Regions from separate parts of the Pseudomonas sp. GW704-F2 genome, predicted to be linked through region 3. Evidence: riboswitches for the same ligand, from Rfam matches in the RefSeq annotation. Region 3 holds a riboswitch; each other region holds the start of a gene.
The links. A riboswitch is a leader RNA that binds a small molecule or an ion and turns the genes downstream of it on or off. The one in region 3 is predicted to bind cobalamin.
Positions count from the first base shown of each region.

Region 1: another riboswitch for cobalamin. It lies ahead of AC07W0_RS29450 (ABC transporter substrate-binding protein); the one in region 3 lies ahead of cobO (cob(I)yrinic acid a,c-diamide adenosyltransferase).
Region 2: another riboswitch for cobalamin. It lies ahead of cobW (cobalamin biosynthesis protein CobW); the one in region 3 lies ahead of cobO (cob(I)yrinic acid a,c-diamide adenosyltransferase).

Region 1 covers NZ_JBWKXO010000066.1:12,294-16,960, forward strand. Annotated here, with positions in the region: gene AC07W0_RS29440 (M4 family metallopeptidase) at 1-769, opposite strand, end outside; gene AC07W0_RS29445 (DNA/RNA non-specific endonuclease) at 904-1,833, shown strand; cobalamin riboswitch at 1,869-2,063, shown strand; gene AC07W0_RS29450 (ABC transporter substrate-binding protein) at 2,178-3,188, shown strand; gene AC07W0_RS29455 (FecCD family ABC transporter permease) at 3,185-4,189, shown strand; gene AC07W0_RS29460 (ABC transporter ATP-binding protein) at 4,186-4,667, shown strand, end outside.
Region 2 covers NZ_JBWKXO010000048.1:34,989-39,655, forward strand. Annotated here, with positions in the region: gene cobN (cobaltochelatase subunit CobN) at 1-973, opposite strand, end outside; gene cobW (cobalamin biosynthesis protein CobW) at 977-2,038, opposite strand; cobalamin riboswitch at 2,131-2,330, opposite strand; cobalamin riboswitch at 2,372-2,581, shown strand; gene AC07W0_RS27090 (CbtB domain-containing protein) at 2,679-2,867, shown strand; gene AC07W0_RS27095 (CbtA family protein) at 2,879-3,583, shown strand; gene AC07W0_RS27100 (cobalamin biosynthesis protein) at 3,580-3,972, shown strand; gene cobM (precorrin-4 C(11)-methyltransferase) at 4,043-4,667, shown strand, end outside.
Region 3 covers NZ_JBWKXO010000004.1:69,139-73,805, forward strand. Annotated here, with positions in the region: gene cbiB (adenosylcobinamide-phosphate synthase CbiB) at 1-46, opposite strand, end outside; gene bluB (5,6-dimethylbenzimidazole synthase) at 43-693, opposite strand; gene AC07W0_RS04955 (cobyrinic acid a,c-diamide synthase CobB) at 690-2,057, opposite strand; gene cobO (cob(I)yrinic acid a,c-diamide adenosyltransferase) at 2,054-2,665, opposite strand; cobalamin riboswitch at 2,746-2,989, opposite strand; gene AC07W0_RS04965 (PQQ-dependent sugar dehydrogenase) at 3,089-4,402, shown strand; gene AC07W0_RS04970 (C40 family peptidase) at 4,536-4,667, opposite strand, start outside.

The sequences.
Region 1 (4,667 bases), on a different contig from region 3:
CCGGCTGAGGGTCCTTGCCCAGCAGCTTGTCATCGAACGCGGTGCCCGGCGCTTTCATCGAGCGCAACGCAGTGCCTTTGATTTTCTTGGTAAACAACCCTTTGCCGATCAACCAATCCGCATCTTGCGCCGTTTGCTGCAGCGCGTACTGCTTGATCAGTGAGCCGAACACGTCGGACAGCGACTCGTTCAACGCACCGGATTGATTGAAATACATCAGCTTGGCCTCATCCTCGGTCACACCGTGGGCCAACTCATGGCCAATGACATCAAGGGCTATCGTGAACCGGTTGAATAGCTGCTGATCGCCATCACCAAACACCATCTGGCTCGAGTTCCAGAATGCATTGTTGTAGTTCTGGCCAAAATGAACGGTCGCGTCCAGCGCCATACCGGCGTCGTCTATGGAGTTGCGGTCGAAGACCTGATCGAAAAAATCGAATGTGGCGCCCAACCCATCGTAGGCCTCGTCCACCGCCACATCACCACTGACGGGCTGCCCTTCGCCACGGATCAACTTGCCCGGCAGGCTATCGGCGCCCTCGGCGCTGTAGATCGAACGCCGTTTTTCGGCGCCCATGGGCAGGGCCATGTGGGCAGCCCCGTTGGCGGGTACGGCAACCATGCGCAACGAACGGAACGTGCTGTCTTTGGCGCGTGTGCGTAACGCGACTTCCCGTTGCGCTTTATCGCCGTTGCGGGCGATCTGGTCGAGCATGTATGGCGGGATCAGGCAGAAAATCGGGTTGCGATGCTGGCGAACACACATTGGCTGGCTCCATTTTGGCGTGAGGTGAACGTCCGGATAACCGTTCAAGAATAGTCCTGCCGTGGCGGCTTGGGCCAAATTGTCATGAAGCTATGCTGCAGTAGTGTTAATCCGAGGACTGCGAGGAACTTACAATGCCCCCACGCGCCACCAAAATCGACCTTTCGCACCGCCCCCGGCTCGCCGACCTGCGCCCGTTGATCGCAGCCGGCCCGAGCCTCATGGAGGCCCGGGCGGCGACTGCGCGTGTCACTGCGGCCAAGGACCTGCAGGACCGGCGCGGCTACGCTGAAGCGTTTCTCGACCGCTTCGTGGTGCCATGGCCCACGGTGGATGAAGCCCTGCTGGCTGACGTACAGCCGCTGCGCCTGGACTACACGCATTTCTCAGTGACCATGTCGCGCTCGAGGCGACTGGCACTCTACGTGGGCGCCAATATCGATGGCGCACAGCATGTGGATATCATCCGCAGCAACGACGCCTGGGCCTACGACGGCCGCCTGCCCATCAGCGCACAGGTGGGTGATGCGCTCTACACCGACAATGGCCTGGACCGCGGTCATCTGGTGCGCCGACAGGACCCCAACTGGGGTGACGCGGCCAACATCGCCAATGCCGACACCTTCCACTTCACCAACTGCTCACCGCAGATGAGCGGGTTCAACCAGAAGACCTGGCTGGAACTCGAGGACTACATTCTCGATAACACACAACGCTGGAAAGCCCGGGCCACGGTGTTTACCGGCCCGGTGTTGGCGGACGACGACCGCGTCTACCGGGGCGTTAAAATCCCCAAAGCGTTCTGGAAAGTGGTCGCCTACCTCAGCGACGACGGCAAGCCCTGCGCCAGCGCCTACATGATCGACCAAAACCGCGAGCTGGGTCAGCTCGACCTCATGTTCGGCCAGCTCAGAACCTACCAGCGCAGCGTGATTCAGATCGAACGCTTGACCGGTATCCGCTTCGCCAACCTGGCCGACTACGATGGTTTCAGCAATGAAGAGCGCGCCACGGGGACGCGAATTGAAGCGCTGATCCAGGGCCCTGAAGATATTCGTCTGTAACCGGGCGACCTAAGGCTATATCGCCCCGCCGTGATCGACTACCATACCGCGCCGGTTCCCAAACGGGACTAATAGGGAATCCGAAGCGCGGTACACCGCGTCAATCGGAACTGCCCCCGCAACTGTAGATGCCGAGCCCGCTCCCCCACTGCCACTGGACCCCGTCCGGGAAGGCCGGAGCGTGGCGACGACGCATCAGTCAGGAGACCTGCCGGCCCAGCAAAATCACTAACCGGCGGGGTGTCCGGGAAGGACATCCTTGCCTGCCTCACCCGCAGCGGTCGAGGGCGTGTTTCCGAACCGTACACCCCCTGTTCCAGGTACGGCTCCAAGGAGATTGCCCAATGCTGCCACGCGTTACCGCCCTGCTCACCGGCCTGGGCCTGTGTGCCCTGGCCCAAGCGGCCCCCACTCAGTACCCGCTGACGGTGGAGAACTGCGGCAGCAGCCTGACCTTCGCGCAAGCGCCCGCCCGCGCCGTGACCATCGGCCAGGCCGCCACCGAAATGCTCTATGCCCTCGGCGTGGGCGATAGAGTGGTCGGCACGTCGCTGTGGTTCAACAACGTGCTGCCACAGTTCAAGGCGCTGAACGACGGCATCGAACGCCTGGCCAATAACGAACCGAGCTTCGAGTCGGTGATCGCCAAGCGCCCGCAACTGGTGGCGGCCGAGCTGGAATGGGTGGTCGGCCCGCAAGGCGTGGTGGGCACCCGCGAGCAGTTTCATGAGTTGAAGATCCCCACCTACCTGCTGCCCTCCGACTGCGAAGCCAAGAACAACCGGGTGGGCGCCGACGGCACGCGGCTGGAGCCGTTCCGCATCGACACGATCTACAAGGGCATCCGCCAGTTGGCGGAGATTTTCGACGTGCAGGATCGCGGCCAGCAACTCAACGATGAACTCAAGGCACGCCTGGCCAAGTCCGTCGCCACCGTGCAAGGCAAGGGGCTCAAGCAGGCCAGCGCGCTGGTGTGGTTTTCCAGCGCCGAGATGGCCAGCGATCCCTATGTGGCCGGTCACAAGGGTGTCCCCGAATTCATGCTGCAAACGCTCGGACTGCGCAACGTGGTGCAGTCCGATGAGGAATGGCCCGCCGTCGGCTGGGAAACCATCGCCAAGGCCAACCCCACCGTGCTGGTGATCGCCCGCATGGACCGCCGCCGCTACCCGGCCGACGATCATGCACAGAAGCTCGCCTTCCTGCGCAGCGACCCGGTGACGCGCAACATGGACGCGGTGAAACACAACCGCATTATCATCCTCGACGCCATGGCCCTGCAGGCCAGCGTGCGGACCTTCGAGGGTCTTGAACAACTGGCTGCGGCCATCGACGGCTACGACCTGCCGAAATGATACGAACCCTAATCGCCCTGGCATTGCTACTGATCGCCGTGCTCGCCGGCGTGGCCATCGGCGAAACCGCCATCGCGCCGCAGGTGGTGTTGCAGGTACTCGCCAACAAACTGTGGGCGGCCGGCTACGTGCTGGACCCGATCGATGAAGGCGTGGTGTGGAACTACCGCCTGACCCGCGCCCTGGTCGCCGCCGCATGCGGGGCCGGGCTGGCCACCTGCGGGGTGATTTTGCAGTCGTTGTTGCGCAACCCCCTGGCCGATCCTTACCTGCTGGGCATCAGCGCCGGCGCTTCGACCGGCGCAGTCCTGGTGGTGCTGATGGGCGTCGGCGGCGGCTTGGTTTCGCTGTCGGTCGGTGCGTTCGGCGGGGCGATGGCGGCGTTTGCGCTGGTGGTATTGCTCGCGCGGGCCAGCGGTTCGTCCAGCGGCACCGGGCAGATCATCCTCGCAGGCATTGCCGGCTCGCAGCTGTTCAATGCGCTCACCGCGTTCCTGATCACCAAGTCGGCCAGCTCCGAACAGGCACGCGGCATTCTGTTCTGGCTGCTGGGCAACCTCAGCGGCGTGCGTTGGCCGTCGGTGTGGCTGGCGGTGCCGGTGGCGGTCGCCGGGTTGGCGGTGTGCCTGTGGCATCGTCGGGCGCTGGATGCGTTCACCTTCGGCCGCGACTCGGCGGCCTCCCTCGGCATCCCGGTGCGCCGCGTGCAATGGGTGCTGGTGGGCTGCGCGGCGCTGGTCACGGCGGTGATGGTATCGATTGTCGGCTCCATCGGTTTTGTCGGGCTGGTGATTCCCCATGCCGCGCGCCTGCTGCTCGGCACCGGGCACTCGCGCCTGTTGCCGGCCAGCGCATTGGGTGGCGCGCTGTTTCTGATCGCGGCGGATGTGCTGTCGCGCACCTTGATCAAGGGCCAGGTGATTCCGGTCGGCGTGGTCACTGCGCTGGTCGGCGCGCCGGTGTTTGCACTGATTCTGATCGGCCGGAGAAACCCTCGATGAGTGCGCCGGTATTGAGCTGCAGCGGGCTGGGCTTCAAGGTGCGGGAAGCCGAGTTGCTGCGGGATATCCACCTGGAGGTGACGCTCGGCGAAACCCTCGGGATCGTCGGCCCGAACGGCTCGGGTAAATCCACCTTGCTCAAACTGTTGGCCGGGTTGCGTAGCCCCGCTCATGGCGAAGTACGCCTGGGTGGCGAGCGCCTGGGCGAGCTGCCCCGCCGCACCGTCGCACAACGCCTGGCCGTGGTGGAACAACAGGCCGACACCGACGATGCCATTCGGGTGTTCGACGCTGTCGCATTGGGCCGCACCCCGTGGCTGTCAGCGCTGAGCCCGTGGTCCGAGGCAGACGACCGCATCGTGCGCCAGGCGCTACACGACGTGGACGCCATGCACTTGAGCAACCGCGCCTGGCGCAGCCTCTCCGGCGGTGAGCGCCAACGCGTACACATCGCCCGCGCCCTGGCGCAACGGCCACA
Region 2 (4,667 bases), on a different contig from region 3:
TGCGCCCGTCCAGTTCCGGCAAAGCGATGTGCATCGCCAGGTCGCGCGGGCCGAGGCCTTGTTCGCTGGCCTGCCAGGCGGGTTGGTTGTCCTGGGCGCAAATTGCCTGGATCACCGGGATATTGCGGCGAAACGGGCGCAAATGCGGTGCTTCGGGGCTGGACTGGGCAAAGCCGGTGGTGTTGAGAATCACCGCCGCCCCGACCTCATCCAGCCAGTCCTCGACCACCGTCAGGCAGCCGGGCTCCTTCAGACTGGCCACTGCCATCGGCAACGGATTCAGGCCCGCCGCCTGCAGACGCTGGCAGAACACATCGATAAAACCGGTATTGGCCGCTTGCAGATGGGAGCGGTAGAACAGCACCGCCGCCACCGGGCACTCAGGATTCCAATCCAACTGCCAGTCGTTGAGGCACGCATTGGCTTTACGCGGGTGATAAATCGCGCTGCGCGCCAGGGTTTGCGGCTCGGCCCAGGCATAGTCGCGGCCCAGGTAGGCGCTGGCCAGGCAGCGATAAAAATCCAGCGCATTACCCAGGCCGCCCTGGCGCAGGAACTGCCACAGGCGGTCACGCGCTGCGGCATCCACGGTGCTGAGGCCGCTGAGTTCCGGGTCGGGGCGGTCATCCCCCGGCACCAGGATCAGCGTGACCCCGCGCTCGGCCAACGCCACCAGGCGCTCGACGCCGTAACGCCAATAGCCGATGCCGCCGTGCAGGGAAATCAGGATGACCTTGGCGTGGCGCAGCACTTCATCGACGTACAGGTCCACCGATGCATGGTTCTGCACCTGCATCGGGTTGACCAGGCGCAGGCTCGGGTAATCCTCGGGCAACTGCTGGGCCGCTTCGGCCAGCAGCGCCAGGCTGGAGTCGCCGCTGCACAGGATCACCAGCTCGGCGGGGGTTTGCCCAAGGTCGGCAATGTTGTCGTCCGCGACGAAACCGCCGGGCTGGGTCCTGAGCAGGTGCATGGGTTAAACGCTGAGGGCGGCGCGCAATTGCGCTTCGAGGCCCGCCGCGTCGAGGTCCTGGCCGATCAGCACCAGGCGCGTGATGCGCGCTTCGTCGGCGCTCCAGGCGCGGTCGAAGTGTTTGTCGAAGCGCGTGCCCACGCCCTGGATCAGCAGGCGCATCGGCTTGTTCGGGATCGCCGCGAAGCCTTTGACGCGCAGGATGCCGTGCTGCACCACCAATTGGATCAGGGCGTCGAGCAGCAGGGCTTCGTCGGACTGGGGCAAGTCGATGGAAATGGAGTCGAACGCATCGTGATCATGATCGTCTTCACCTTCGTGATGATGATCGTGATGGCTGTGGCGGCCGTCGATGTGCTCTTCGGAGCCGGCGCCCAGGCCGATCAGCACGTCCAGCGGCACCCGACCGCTGCTGGCTTCGATGATCTTCACCGCCGGCGGCAACTCTTCGGCGACTTCCAGGCGCACGCGGGCCAGGTCGTCGGGGCTGATCAGGTCGCACTTGTTGAGGATCACCAGGTCGGCGCTGGCCAGTTGGTCGGCGAACAGTTCATGCAGCGGTGATTCGTGGTCCAGGTTCGGGTCGAGTTTGCGCTGGGCGTCGACCTGATCCGGGAAGGCGGCGAAGGTACCGGCCGCCACGGCGGGGCTGTCGACCACGGTGATCACCGCATCGACCGTGCAGGCGTTGCGGATTTCCGGCCACTGGAACGCCTGGACCAAGGGTTTTGGCAGGGCCAGGCCGGAGGTTTCGATGAGGATATGGTCAAGGTCACCGCGACGGGCAACCAGTTCGCGCATCACCGGGAAGAACTCTTCCTGTACGGTGCAGCACAGGCAGCCGTTGGCCAGTTCATACACGCGGCCGTTGGCTTCTTCCTCGGTGCAACCGATGGAGCACTGCTTGAGGATTTCACCGTCGATGCCCAGCTCGCCGAACTCGTTGACGATCACCGCGATGCGACGGCCCTGGGCGTTATCGAGCATATGGCGCAGCAAGGTGGTTTTGCCCGAGCCGAGAAAGCCGGTAACGATGGTGACGGGGAGTTTGGCCAGTGTTTTCATCGGATGCCCTTGGGGGCGGGCATACGGGACGATAGGCCCTGCGCGACGCGCAGCAGCAGATTTCGTCACCGGATCACCCCGCCCGGTTGAATTGAAAAATCGGTTGCGAGGCAGGTCTCCTGGCTTGGGGCTTGCGGGTCTTGCGACCGGCGCTGGCTGCGCCTTCCCGCCTTGATGGCAGTGGCGTGGCAGTCAGATAAACCCTTCACAGTTGCGGGGGCAGCCGCGGCTTGAACCGCGTTCCCTTCTTAGCTTCGGCCTGGGCCGAAGAACCTCGAGGGTGCAAGGCTACAGGGGCTCAGTCAATTTGACTACCGTCGCCCTGCATGCTTTCCTACACACCTTGTTTCGGGTGCCCTTCACAGGGTGAAACGGGAAACCGGTGCGTCATAGCGATATGACCAGTCCGGTGCTGCCCCCGCAACGGTAAGCGAGCGAAGCGTCACAGCCACTGTGCTTTGTGCATGGGAAGGCGATGCTTTCAGGACTCAGTTCAAGAGCCCCCTCGCAAGCCCGGAGACCGGCCCGAAAAAAATCATCTAACAAACCCGCGGTGGGCGGGCGCTGTTTGAACCCTGCGTGCCTGGCTCGCGGGTTTTGCATGCGCTCGTGTCACCCTGAACCCCTGAAGGGACGCGCCATGTCGATCATCAGCAGCACCTCGTCTAGCACCAGCAGCACCGCCACCCTGAGCCAACGCCTGGGCGCCGCCATCGGCGCTTCGATCCTCGGCGCGTGCCTGGTGTATTTCGCCGGGTTCTCGCATATCGAAGCGGTACACAACGCCGCCCACGATACCCGCCACAGCGCCGCGTTCCCGTGCCATTGAGACCTGCCGACATGATCAAGCGTATTGCGCAAACCGCAGGTTTCAGTGGGCTGCTGGCCGCCCTGTTGTTGACCTTGCTGCAAAGTTTCTGGGTCGCCCCGCTAATCATGCAGGCGGAAACCTTTGAAAAAGCCCCGGCCGCGACGCAAGTGGTACACGAGCACGCCGCCGGCACCGCTGCACACGCCCATGACGCCGAAGCCTGGGAGCCGGAAGACGGCTGGCAGCGCGTGCTGTCGACCACTGGCGGCAATCTGGTGGTGGCGGTCGGTTTCGCCTTGATGCTCGCCGGGCTCTACACCCTGCGCGCACCGACTCGCACGGCTCAAGGCCTGCTGTGGGGCCTGGCCGGTTACGCAACCTTCGTGCTGGCGCCAACCCTGGGCCTGCCGCCGGAATTGCCGGGCACTGCCGCTGCCGACCTGGCACAACGGCAGATCTGGTGGATCGGCACGGCGGCCTCAACCGCGGCCGGTATCGCGCTGCTGGTATTCGGTGGCAACTGGCTGCTCAAGGCGCTGGGCGCGGCGATCCTCGTGGTGCCTCATGTGATTGGCGCTCCGCAACCTGAAGTGCATTCGATGCTGGCCCCTGAGGCCCTGGAAGCACAGTTCAAGATCGCCTCGCAACTGACCAACATCGCGTTCTGGTTGGCGTTGGGGCTGATCAGCGCCTGGTTGTTTCGCCGCAACCGCGACGATCGATACACCGCATGACCCTCGTGGTCGGCCTGGGCTGCCAGCGCGGCTGCGAGTTTCAAGCCCTGCTGGACCTGCTGGACGCCGCCCTCGCCGAGGGCGGTATCGAGCGCCATCGCATCACCGCCCTGGCCAGCCTTGATCGCAAGCAGGATGAACCGGGCTTGCTGGCCCTGGCCCAATGGCTGAACCTGCCGCTGCACTGCTTCAGCGCGGCGCACCTGGCGATGTATGACGACCGCCTGAGCCACAGGTCTGCCGTCGCCTTTGCCCATACCGGTTGTTACGGCATCGCCGAAAGCGCCGCCCTGGCCCTGGCCGAACAACTCGGCGGCGCCCCTGCGCGCCTGTTGGTCCCGCGCAAAAAATCCGCCCGGGCCACCTTGGCATTGGCCTGCGTCGACTGAAACCGCGATAATCGCCGCTTCCGATCATGAGCGTTCCTCATGCTCGCGCGTTTTTTCACAGGATTTCTCCATGACCGTCTACTTCATCGGCGCCGGCCCCGGCGACCCGGAATTGATCACCGTCAAAGGCCAGCGGCTGATCCGCAGTTGCCCGGTGATCATCTATGCAGGGTCGCTGGTGCCGGCGGCGGTACTGGAGGGGCATCAGGCCGAACAGGTGGTCAACAGCGCCGAACTGCACCTGGAACAGATCATCGAGCTGATCAAGGCCGCCGATGCCAAGGGCCAGGATGTGGCGCGGGTCCACTCCGGCGATCCAAGCCTGTACGGCGCAATTGGCGAACAGATCCGCCTGTTGCGCGAGCTGGGCATTGCGTTCCAGATCATTCCCGGCGTCACCGCCGTGGCCGCCTGCGCGGCGCTGCTGGAGACTGAACTGACCCTGCCGGACATCGCCCAGAGCGTGATTCTCACCCGCTACGCCGATAAAACCCGCATGCCCGCCGGTGAAGACTTCGACAGCCTGGCCCGTCACGGCACGACCATGGCGATTCATCTGGGGGTCAATCACCTGGAGAAGATCGTCGCCGAACTGCTGCCGCACTATGGCGCGGATTGCCCGATTGCCGTGGTACACCGCGCGACCTGGCCGGATCAGGATTGGGCTGTCGGCACCTTGGCGGACATTGCCGACA
Region 3 (4,667 bases):
GCGCATCCAGCGCCACCGCAGCGACACACAGCAAGGCCACACTCATTGACGCACTCCCCAGGTATTTTCATACAACATGTCACTCAGCGGGCGCGGTTCGGCCCAGCCTTCGAGCTGCAACATCGGTGCCGGATAGAACGCTTCGACCGGCCCCAGGCACAACACCGCCAAGGGTTTCGCGCCGGGCGGCAAGCCCAGCAGGTCGGCCAGGGCCTGCGGTTCGAACAGCGACACCCAGCCCATGCCCAGGCCTTCGACCCGCGCGGCCAGCCACAGATTCTGGATCGCGCAGGACAGCGAGGCCATGTCCATTTCCGGCAAGGTACGCCGGCCGAAGATATGTCGCTCGCGCTCATCCATCAGCGCCGCCACCAGCACTTCGGCGCAGTCGTGGATGCCTTCGACCTTGAGCTTCATGAACGTATCGGAACGCTCGCCCAAGGCCTCGGCGGTGCGTATGCGTTCTTCCTCCACCAACTGTTGAATCCGCCCACGCAATAGGCGGTCGCTGATGCGGATAAAACGCCACGGCTGCATCAAGCCAACGCTCGGCGCCTGGTGTGCGGCCTGGAGCAAGCGCTGCAGCAGTTCGGGAGCCACGTCACCGCCGCTGAAGTGACGCATGTCGCGGCGTTCGGCGATGGCACGGTAGACGGCGTCGCGCTCGGCCTGGGGGAAAGCGTTGTCGGTCATGAGCCTATCGCGGGCAAGCCCGCTCCCACCGTGGATTCGTGCTGTGGCGCAGCGTGCGGTGCGACTCGCTCGGGCGCAAACAGCGCGGCCACGGCCCAGGGGTTGGAGGGGAAGTAAAAGTGAACGTAGGAAGCGGTCAGCCGCCCCTGTCGATACACCGCCTCGGCCCCGCGCCCACCATTGGGGCTCACGCCACGGGCAATGGGCACCCAGTCGGTGCTGGTCAGCGAGTGGTGATAGGTGTGCCCACGCAACACGCCTTCGGGCAATTCGACGCTTTGCAGAGCCAGCGCCGCGAGCTTCTTTTGCATCACCGCAGCGCCCTGCAACAGGCCGACCAGTCCGGCGCGGAGGCCGTCGACATCCGTGAGCGAATCCAGCAGATAGAGCATGCCGCCACACTCGGCGAGCAGCGGTTTACCGGCAGCGTGATGGGCACGGATCGCCTCCAGCATCGCGGTGTTTTCCGACAGTGCCTGGTGATGCAATTCCGGGTAACCACCGGGCAGATAGAGACTGTCGACTTCTGGCAATTGGCGATCATGGATCGGCGAGAAGAAGCTCAACTCGGCGCCCATCGCCCGCAGCAGATCGAGGCTGGCACCGTAAGTGAAGGCGAAGGCTTCGTCACGCGCGACCGCGATCCGCACGCCAGCCAGCAACGGTTCGGTGCGGGTTACCGGCGGTGCGGCAAAGGTGACCGGCGGCGGCAACGCAACCTCGCAACTGCTGCCCAACGCTTGGGCGGCGGCGTCCAGGCGCAGGTCGAGGTCATTCAGTTCGCTGGCTTGCACCAGGCCCAGGTGGCGGCTGGGCAATTCGATAGCAGTCTCGCGGGACAGCGCGCCATACCAGCGCAGGCCTTCGGTGAGGCTGCCTTCGAGCAATTGCGCATGGCGCAGGGTGCCGACGCGGTTGGCCAGCACGCCGGCGAACGGCAAGTCCGGCTGATAGCGTGCCAGGCCGAGGGCCAGGGCGCCGAAGGTCTGCGCCATGGCCGTGCCATCGATCACACCGAGCACCGGCACACCGAAGTGCCGCGCCAGGTCGGCGCTGGAAGGTGTGCCGTCGAACAGCCCCATCACGCCTTCGATCAGGATCAGGTCCGCCTCCCCCGCTGCTTCCCACAGTAGGCGGCGACTTTCCTGCTCGCCCACCATCCACATGTCCAATTGATACACCGGCGCACCGCTGGCGCGCTCGTGGATCATCGGGTCGAGGAAGTCCGGGCCGCATTTGAACACACGCACCTTGCGCCCCAGGTTGCGGTGCAAGCGCGCCAGCGCGGCGGTGACCGTGGTTTTGCCCTGGCCGGACGCCGGTGCGGCGATCAAGACAGCCGGGCAATGGCGGGGCTGATTCAAAGTTCGACGCCTTTCTGTGCCTTGATACCGGCCTGGAACGCATGCTTGAGCATGCCCATGTCGGTGACGGTGTCGCCCATTTCGATCAGTTCAGGCTTGGCGCCACGGCCGGTGACTACCACGTGCTGCATCGGCGGGCGGGCCTGAAGGTCGCTGAGGACCTGATCGAGGTCGAGGTAGCCGTGCTTGAGCGCGATGTTCAGCTCATCCAGCACCACCAGGCCGATGCTCGGGTCTTGCAGCAATTGGCGGGACACCGCCCAGGCGGCCTCGGCGGCCGCGATGTCGCGCTGGCGGTCCTGGGTTTCCCAGGTAAAGCCCTCGCCCATTACATGGAAACGCACTTGCTCGGGGAAACGGCGGAAGAACAGTTCTTCGCCGGTGCTGTTGCGCCCCTTGATGAACTGCACCACGCCACACTGCATGCCGTGGCCCATGGCGCGGGCCAGCATGCCAAACGCCGAGCTACTCTTGCCTTTGCCGTTGCCGGTCAGCACCAGCAGCAAGCCGCATTCGTTCGGGGAATTGGCGATGCGTTCATCGATCACGGCTTTTTTGCGCAGCATGCGCGCCAGATGGCGTTCGTCGCGCTCGGGGGAATCGGTCATGGCAGCTCTCCGTTGGGGCTGGACAAAAAACGGCGGGCAGGAAAAAACAACAACAGACAGCCAAGCATCGCCCACCGTGATGCTGTTGGATGATCCAGGCCGGTCTCCGGGCTCATGAGTGGCGCGCTAGAGCGCACGCCGACGGCGCGCCTTCCCATATCGCGGGCGATACAGTGGCAAACAGCACCGTCTTGACTCATTTACCGTTGCGGGGGCAGCGCCGGAATCGCGGCAGCACTGTGTACAAGTGCGCTCACTCACCGGCTTCCCTGTTTCACTCAGTCGACCCGTGGGTCACAGAGCACCTGGAACAAGCGGCGAAGGTTAGTGGGTTGGGGGTGGAGCGTCAATTAAAGCTGGCCTTGCACTTGAACCATCGCCGCATCGGGCGCCTCTACCCTTACAGGCATCCAGGAGAAAACCATGCATAAAACAAGACTCGCCTTACTGATCATGCTCGCGGGCACCCTCGCCGCCTGCGGCGAAAGCTCGACCCTGAAGGTATCCGACGGCACCGGGCCCTCGCCGCAATTGCCGGAGCCGAACAAGACCCTGATCCCCACCGTGAACATCGCCCCGGCCATCGGCTGGCCGGCGGGCACCCAGCCCACGGCCGCCGCCGGCACCCAGGTGGCGGCGTTCGCCGAAGGCCTGGACCACCCGCGCTGGCTGTATGTACTGCCCAATGGCGATGTGCTGGTGGCGGAAACCAACGCGCCGCCCAAGCCGGACGACGCCAAAGGCCTGCGGGGTTGGGTGATGCAGAAAGTCATGGGCCGCGCCGGCGCCGGCGTGCCGAGCCCGAACCGCATCACCCTGCTGCGCGATGCTGACCATGACGGGGTCGCGGAGACCCGCACCGTGTTCCTGGAAAACCTCAACTCGCCCTTCGGCATGACGCTGGTCGGCAATGACCTGTACGTGGCCGATTCGGACAAGCTGTTGCGCTTTCCCTATCAGACCGGCGAAACCGCGATCAAGGCCGCCGGCAGCAAGGTCATCGACCTGCCAGCGGGCAGCATCAACCATCACTGGACGAAAAACGTGGTGGCCAGCAAGGACGGCAGCAAGTTGTATGTGAGCGTCGGTTCCAACAGCAACGTCGCCGAGAACGGCCTGGAAGCGGAACAAGGCCGCGCGGCGATCTGGGAAGTCGACCGCGCCAGCGGCCAGCACCGTCTCTTCGCCTCCGGCCTGCGCAACCCGAACGGCATGGCCTGGGAACCGCAGAGCGGCAAGCTGTGGACGGCAGTGAACGAGCGCGACGAGATCGGCAGCGACCTGGTGCCGGACTACATCACCTCGGTCCAGGATGGCGCCTTTTATGGCTGGCCCTTCAGCTATTACGGGCAGCACGTGGATGTACGCGTCACACCGCAGAACCCGGACCTGGTGGCCAAAGCCATTGCGCCGGACTACGCCGTAGGCCCACATACCGCCTCGCTGGGCCTGACCTTCGCCGAGGGCAGCAAACTCCCGGCGCCCTTTATCAACGGTGCGTTTATCGGCCAGCACGGCTCGTGGAACCGCAAGCCGCACAGCGGCTACAAGGTGATCTTCGTACCGTTCGAGGGCGGCAAGCCGAAGGGGCCGCCAGTGGACGTGCTGACCGGGTTCCTCAACAGCGAAGAACAAGCCATGGGACGACCGGTTGGCGTGGTCATCGACAAGCAGGGTGATTTGCTGGTGGCGGACGATGTGGGGAATAAGGTGTGGCGGGTTTCTGCGGCTAAGTAACTATTACAAATGTGGGAGGGGCGGTGCGACGATTCGACTTGCCCACGATAGCGGTGGGTCAGTCACTGAATGCATGGACTGACACGCCCTCATCGGGAGCAAGCTCCCTCCCACATTTGGATCCTGGTTTGGCTTAGGGGTTGCGGGCCAAGTGCTCAGCCGGCAACACGCGCTTGGCGCTCAGGTAGGCGTTCTGCCAGTAGGCTTTGGACAAGGTGTCCAGCTTCACCGTACCGCCCGTCTGCGGCGCATGCACAAAGCGCCC